Linked DNA regions of Rhodopseudomonas palustris. The protein of the gene in region 1 interacts with the protein of each later gene in a pairwise test. Links are inferred from orthologs where the notes say so. Each region holds a gene or a part of one and is shown on either strand. Other genes may lie near its edges.

What was found. Proteins that work in one complex are often made in the same cells at the same time.
Region 2: the proteins of cysK (region 1) and cysE interact in binary tests that used the Escherichia coli proteins (3 or more experiments, as listed by UniProt). The link is inferred for Rhodopseudomonas palustris from one-to-one orthologs.

The regions. Positions count from the first base shown.
Region 1 is NZ_CP058907.1:606,010-609,311, reverse strand. The notes cover bases 155-2,987. They hold cysK (cysteine synthase A), read right to left. Parts: upstream 2,154-2,987; coding sequence 1,155-2,153; downstream 155-1,154. Other genes in these bases: HZF03_RS02810 (HNH endonuclease), read left to right, coding at 2,434-2,987; HZF03_RS02820 (phosphoribosylaminoimidazolesuccinocarboxamide synthase), read left to right, coding at 166-1,083. In the rest of the region: HZF03_RS02825 (pirin family protein), read left to right, coding at 1-95; more of HZF03_RS02810, read left to right, coding at 2,988-2,991; HZF03_RS02805 (class I SAM-dependent methyltransferase), read left to right, coding at 3,111-3,302.
Region 2 is NZ_CP058907.1:3,777,242-3,780,662, forward strand. What follows is about bases 107-3,058. They hold cysE (serine O-acetyltransferase), read right to left. Parts: upstream 2,021-3,058; coding sequence 1,193-2,020; downstream 107-1,192. Other genes in these bases: HZF03_RS17265 (hypothetical protein), read left to right, coding at 107-789; HZF03_RS17270 (DUF3126 family protein), read right to left, coding at 806-1,024; HZF03_RS17280 (alpha/beta fold hydrolase), read right to left, coding at 2,241-2,996. Also shown: more of HZF03_RS17265, read left to right, coding at 82-106; HZF03_RS17285 (hypothetical protein), read right to left, coding at 3,166-3,421.

The sequences.
Region 1 (3,302 bases):
GCAAAGAGCGGATCGAACAGGCCAAACAGGACTGGAAAACCGGTCGTTTCGCCGCAGTCCCGAACGAGAGCGAGTTCATTCCGCTGCCGGAATGATAGACTGCGGGCCCGCAACGATCCCCGCCGCCGGCCGCGCCGGCGGCCGCCTCTGCCTGGAACACCGCCCATGACCACGATGCTCTCGAGCGACCTGCCGCTGACCAAGATCGGCCGCGGCAAGGTGCGCGACATCTATGCCGTCGACGACGACCGGCTGCTGCTCGTCACCACCGACCGGATCAGCGCCTTCGACGTGGTGATGGGCGAGACCATTCCGATGAAGGGCGCCGTGCTGACCCAGGTGAGCGCATTCTGGTTCGGCCAGCTCGGCGGCGTGGTGCCGCATCACATGATCAGCGCCGACATCGACGAGATCATCGCCGCGGTCCCGACACTGCAGGGCCATCGCGCGGCGCTGGCCGGCCGCACCATGCTGTGCCGACGCACCACCGTATTCCCGATCGAATGCGTGATCCGTGGCTACATCACCGGCTCGGCCTGGAAGGAATACGCCGCCTCCGGCACGCTGGCGGGCGAGAAGCTGGCCGCGGGGCTGACGGAGAGCGAGCGGCTGGAGCCGCCGATCTTCTCGCCGGCCACCAAGGCCGAGACCGGTCACGACGAGAACATCACCATCGCACGGATGCGCGAGATCGTCGGCGACGAGGCCGCCTACACGCTCGAAAGCATGACGCGCGCGATCTACACCCAGGGCGAAGAGGTCGCCCGCGAGCAGGGCATCATCATCGCCGATACCAAGTTCGAGTTCGGCCGCGACAAGGACGGCCGCATCATCCTGATCGACGAGGTGATGACGCCGGATAGTTCGCGGTTCTGGGCGGCCGATACGTACGCGCCGGGCCGGTCGCAGCCGTCATTCGACAAGCAGCCGCTGCGCGATTATCTCGACGCCGAACGCCGTGCCGGCCGCTGGAACGGCGAAGCGCCGCCGCCGAAGCTGCCCGCCGAGATCGTCGAGGCGACCTCGAAGCGCTATCTCGATGCCTACCGCCGGCTCACCGGCACCGATCTGGTGGTGACTTAAGGTCACTCCGTGCTGAGCCGGATCGCGGGCATGGCTCCCGCAATCCGGCTGTAGCGTCACGGCCTGATCGATCAGACGCCTTCGAACAGCACCGTCGACAGGTAGCGTTCCGAGAACGACGGCACGATCGCCACGATCGTCTTGCCGGCATTTTCCGGCCGCTTGCCGAGTTCGATCGCGGCAGCGATCGCGGCGCCCGACGAGATGCCGCCCGGAATGCCTTCGTGCCGCGCCAGCGCGCGCGAGGTTTCGATCGCGGTGGCGCTCGGGATCTTGACCACCTCGTCGATCACCGAACGGTCGAGAATGTCCGGCACGAAACCGGCGCCGATGCCCTGGATCTTGTGCGGGCCGGGCGCGCCGCCCGACAGCACCGGGCTTTCCTCCGGCTCGACCGCCACCACCTTCAGCGACGCCTTGCGCGGCTTCAGCACCTGGCCGACGCCCGAGACGGTGCCGCCGGTGCCGACGCCGGCCACGAAGATATCGACCGCGCCGTCGGTGTCGTTCCAGATCTCCTCCGCGGTGGTGCGGCGATGCACCGCCGGGTTGGCGAGGTTCTTGAACTGCTGCGGCATCACGGCGTTCGGGGTCGCCGCCACCAGCTCTTCGGCCTTCGCGACCGCACCCTTCATGCCCTTGGCGGCTTCGGTCAGCACCAGTTCGGCGCCGAGGAAGGCGAGCATCTTGCGGCGCTCGATCGACATCGATTCCGGCATCACCAGCTTCAGCCGGTAGCCCTTGGCGGCCGCCACGAAGGCCAGCGCGATACCAGTGTTACCGGAGGTCGGTTCGATCAGCACGGTGTCGGGCTTGATGATACCTTCCTGCTCCAGCGCCGCGATCATCGCCGCACCGATACGGTCCTTCACGCTGCTCGCCGGATTGAAGTACTCGAGCTTGGCATAGATCGTCGCCTTGACGCCGTGCTGCTGCGGCAGCCGGTTCAGACGTACCAGCGGCGTATCGCCGTAAGCATCGGCGATCGACTCATACACCCGGCCGCGGCCGGGACGATGGGCTGGTGCTTCTGCGACGGCTTTGATCGATGCGGTTGCTGCGCTGGACATGACGCCTCCTCACTTGGATTGGCGGATTTACGGGAACTGTCAGGGTCAATCTGCTAGCCCGCCACGGCCCCGTCAACGCGGCTGGTAAAAATGGAACAAACACCTCTATAGCGACAGTTTTCTGGAATACGTCTGCTGCCTATGCGGCCCAGCTTGGGCTGAAATCCCGCCCTGCGGGAGGGACATTTCTGCATCGCCCTTCACAAGGCCGTCACCCTGACTGTAGTATGCCTTCGCATGCTGCTTCGCAGCGTCGATCGACGGGGGTCAGGAGCGTTTCTTGAACGCGCATGTCTCACATGGCGGTTGGCCGGTGCTGGTGCTCAACGCGGACTTCCGGCCGCTCAGCTACTATCCGTTGTCGCTTTGGTCGTGGCAGGACGCGGTCAAAGCGGTGTTCCTTGATCGCGTCAATATCGTCGCCCATTACGACCGTGCGGTGCACAGCCCGAACCTCGAATTCCGGCTCCCCAGCGTCGTATCTCTGAAATCCTTCGTCAAACCGACCACGAATCCGGCCTTCACGCGGTTCAACGTGTTCCTGCGCGATCGGTTCGTTTGCCAATATTGCGGCGCGCCCGACGATCTCACCTTCGACCACATCATCCCGCGCTCCAAGGGCGGCCAGACCACCTGGGAGAACGTCGTCGCGGCCTGCTCGCCGTGCAACTTGCGCAAGGGCAATCTGACGCCCGAGCAAGCCAAGATGTTCCCACGCCAGACCGCGTTCGCCCCGACAGTGCATCAGCTCCACCGCAACGGCCGGCTGTTCCCGCCGAACTATCTGCACGAGAGCTGGCTCGATTACTTATATTGGGACACCGAGCTGGACCCGTAGTCCACCCTCGGCCGGAAGCCGTCTCGACTCGGCACGCCGGCGCAGCTTCCCTGCTCGCTTTACACCGCCACCGACAGGCTGCACTGCTACGCTCGAATTCGCGTGCGAACGGATCAGTGATGTCGGGTTTTCTTCTTCTGCTGTTGCCGCCGGCCCTCTGGATCGGCTGGCGTATGGCGTCCAGGCGGACGGTGTTGCCTTGCCCCTCGGAGATCGCCTGGCTGGTGGAGATGGAAAACCCGCTGGCGCGCGCCACGCGCTCCGAGCAGGTCGTGGCGCAATTGCAGCTGCGACCAGGCGACCATGCGATC
Region 2 (3,421 bases), 3.2 Mb from region 1 along the record:
GCGTCGCACAATCCGGTTCGGCCCCGATTCGCCACGTGCCATAGTCCGAGCTGATTCGTGGTGTCGGATATCTACGTTGTCATGACTTTGGTATCGTCGCTTCCGGGCCGTCCGCGCGTCTCACGCGCCCGGCGCAGCCATTCCCGCGTCCCGCTGATGATAGGCGGCGCGATAAGCGCGGCCTCGATTGCGGCCGTTGCCTACCTGCTGTGGCCGACTTGGCATGTGCAGACGGTGGGTGATCCGGATCGCACCCCGGTGACGATTGGCGACACCCTGTTCAATGTGCCGACCAAGGCATTTCGGGTGAAGTATCAGCGCCGTTCCGGGCCGCAGGAGCGCGTGGACCTCGCCTTCCTGTATCCGTCACTGCTGCCGCCGGAGCGCGCTACGCACAAGACGGCAGAGGAAATCGCAGAGTTTCAGCCGATTGATCGGCTCTTCGTCTCGATCGCTACACATCAAGACACTCTGGCTCCAGAGACGCGGCTGCGCACGATCTATCCGCGCTACCTGGCTCCAGTCGCCCCGCAAACGGCGGACGGGCTTACCCTCCGCCCCTTCCTCGAAGGCTCACCATACGCCAACGAGGATCTGTTCACGGCGGAGCAACCGGAGCTATCGGCGCGCTGCACGCGTGATCGGCAAACGCCGGGAATGTGCCTTAGCGAAATGCGGATCGAAGGCGCCGACCTCACCTTCAGGTTTCCGCGCCAGTGGCTGACGCAGTGGCAGAGCGTCGCGGGTGCGATTGCGCGGCTGGCCGCGCAGTTGCACGTGCGGGGCTGATGGGCCGAGAACGGCCTTACTCGACGTCGGCCAGGTCGTCTTCCAGGATCGCCATCTGGAACTGGAACGAGCGATCGTCGTCCTCGTCGTCGACGAACAGCACGCCGATGAACTCCTCGCCGATATAGACTTCGGCAGAATCTTCCTTCTTCGGCCGCGGCACCACGCGGATTTTCGGATTGCCGAACACCCGCTTGAGATAGGCATCGAGCTTTCTGACTTCCTGAACGTCCACGGTGATCTCCAATTCAAATGGGCGATGGCTGGCGCAGCGCCGATGGCATTGATGTCGTCGCGCGATCGGCCATGGCCGGGGTCGCCGTCAGTACTTTCTCACGGCCGCTGCCGCAACCCCTCGTCGCGAGTTGCGAACCGCAATCGAGGCCGACCACAATTCGGCCGATTAGAGCCCAATCGCGTTGATCATCTGATCCATGGTGCGTGACGGCTCGGCGCAGCCGGCCTCACCGACCACCTTGGCCGGCACACCGGCGACGGTCATATTGTGCGGCACCGACTTCAGCACCACCGACCCCGCAGCAATGCGCGCGCAGTGCCCGACTTCGATGTTGCCGAGAATCTTTGCGCCGGCGCCGATCATGACGCCGCGCCTGATCTTCGGATGGCGATCCTCGTGCTCCTTGCCGGTACCACCGAGCGTTACGCCGTGCAGGATCGAAACGTCGTCGTCGATCACCGCGGTCTCGCCGACCACCAGGCCGGTGGCATGATCGAGGAAGATGCCGCGTCCGATCTTTGCCGCTGGATTGATGTCGGTCTGAAACACCGCCGATGCGCGGCTCTGCAGATAGAGCGCGAAATCCTTGCGGCCCTTGCCGAACAGCCAATGCGCCAGACGATGCGTCTGAATGGCGTGGAAACCCTTGTAGTACAGCAGCGGATCGATGAAGCGCGAGGTCGCCGGATCGCGATCAAACACCGCCACCATATCGGCGCGAAACGCGTTGCCGATATCAGGTTGATCGCGCAGGGCGTCTTCGTACGTCTGGCGGATCAGATCGCCGGACAGCGCCGCATGATCGAGCCGCTCCGCCACACGATGCACCACCGCGTCTTCCAGACGATCGTGATGCAGCACGCTCGCAAAGATGAAGGATGCCAGCTCGGGCTCGCGCCGAACGATGTCTTCGGCTTCGTTCCGCACCCGCTCCCAGATCGGATCGAGCGCCGTCACGTTCGCACTCTGCGGATTGATCTGATGCATCACCATGCCGGCTCTCTCGATCGGGTCGCTCAAAACACTATACCACGTCAGCCGCGGCGCTGTCGCGGCGCCTGACGTGGGCGCCGCGGCACTTTCCAAGACTCGTTAAACCCTTGAAGCCAGCCGATATTCCGAGAGCTCGGCGCCACGGTCGCGCGCCCCTCACCTTTTCAAGGTGGGCGGCATCGGCGACGGAATCAAGGCCGGACAGAGGTGAGGCACCCGCTCACGGTCGCCGCGCCAGGAAATCTACCACCCCTTCCTTATAGACCCGGTCGCCGACGGCACGCATGTGATCGCGCCTCGGGATATCCAGCACCTGCGAGCCCGGAATGATGTCGCCGAGTTCGTGTGCCGAGCCGGCAACGTCATCGTCGGTGCCGACCGCGATCAGCACCGGGACGGCAATCTGCGCGGCATCCTCGCGGCTCATCAATCCGCGCGATCCGCGCATACAGGCGGCAAGCGCTTTGCGATCGGAGCGGGTCTGATCCGCGAAGGCGCGAAAGGTGCGACCAACCGGATCGGTGACATCGTCGAGCACGTCCGCCTCGAGCGCGCGCGCGACGTTTTCACCGGGACGTCCTTCGTTGCTGAGGAGCCCCATGCCGAGACCGCCGAGCACGACCGAGCGGACCCGCTGCTCCTGCCTCCGCGCGAGATTGGCGCCGATCCGCGCGCCCATCGAATAGCCCATGACGTCGGCGCGCGCGATGCCGAGATGATCCATCAGCGCCACCGCGTCGGAGGCCATCGCCTCGAGCGTGTAGTCGTTCGGATCGTACAGCTTGCTGGACTCGCCGTGGCCGCGATTGTCGATCGCGATGACCCTGCGTCCGGCGCGCTTCAATTCCGACAGCCAGGACGGATACACCCAGTTGACGTTCTTGTTCGAAGCGAAACCGTGAATGAGCAAAATGGGCTCGCCCTCGCCTTCGTCGAGGTAAGCGATCTTGACTCCGGCGTGATCAAAGCTCGGCATCAGGTATCCGTCGTTGATGATGGGAATGAGCGTGGAGGGTTACTTCGTCAGGCCCGGAGGGCGGGCGCAGCCGAGCCACACGATCCGTCGCGTCGGCGAACGAGCATGCCCGCGATCCGCGCAATCGTAACGAACAGGATCGAACTTTATCATTCTTGCACCGCTCGCACTATGCCTCGGCTGCGGCAGATGCCGCGCCGATGGGCGGCTGCGGCTGTTTCGTCGCGGCGAGCGCGCGTTTGGCCGCCTTGCGTTTACGGCGATCGAGCCAGCGCTGCGTCAACCGTTCGGTGCCGGACTTCAGCGAGGTGACGAAGCCGATCAACATCAGCAGCGCGCTGAAAATCCACGATGCGAAATTCCAAGCACCGGTCGTGAGCAACAGAGCTCCACGCCCCAACAACTTGATGATCGCCCGGGTCTGA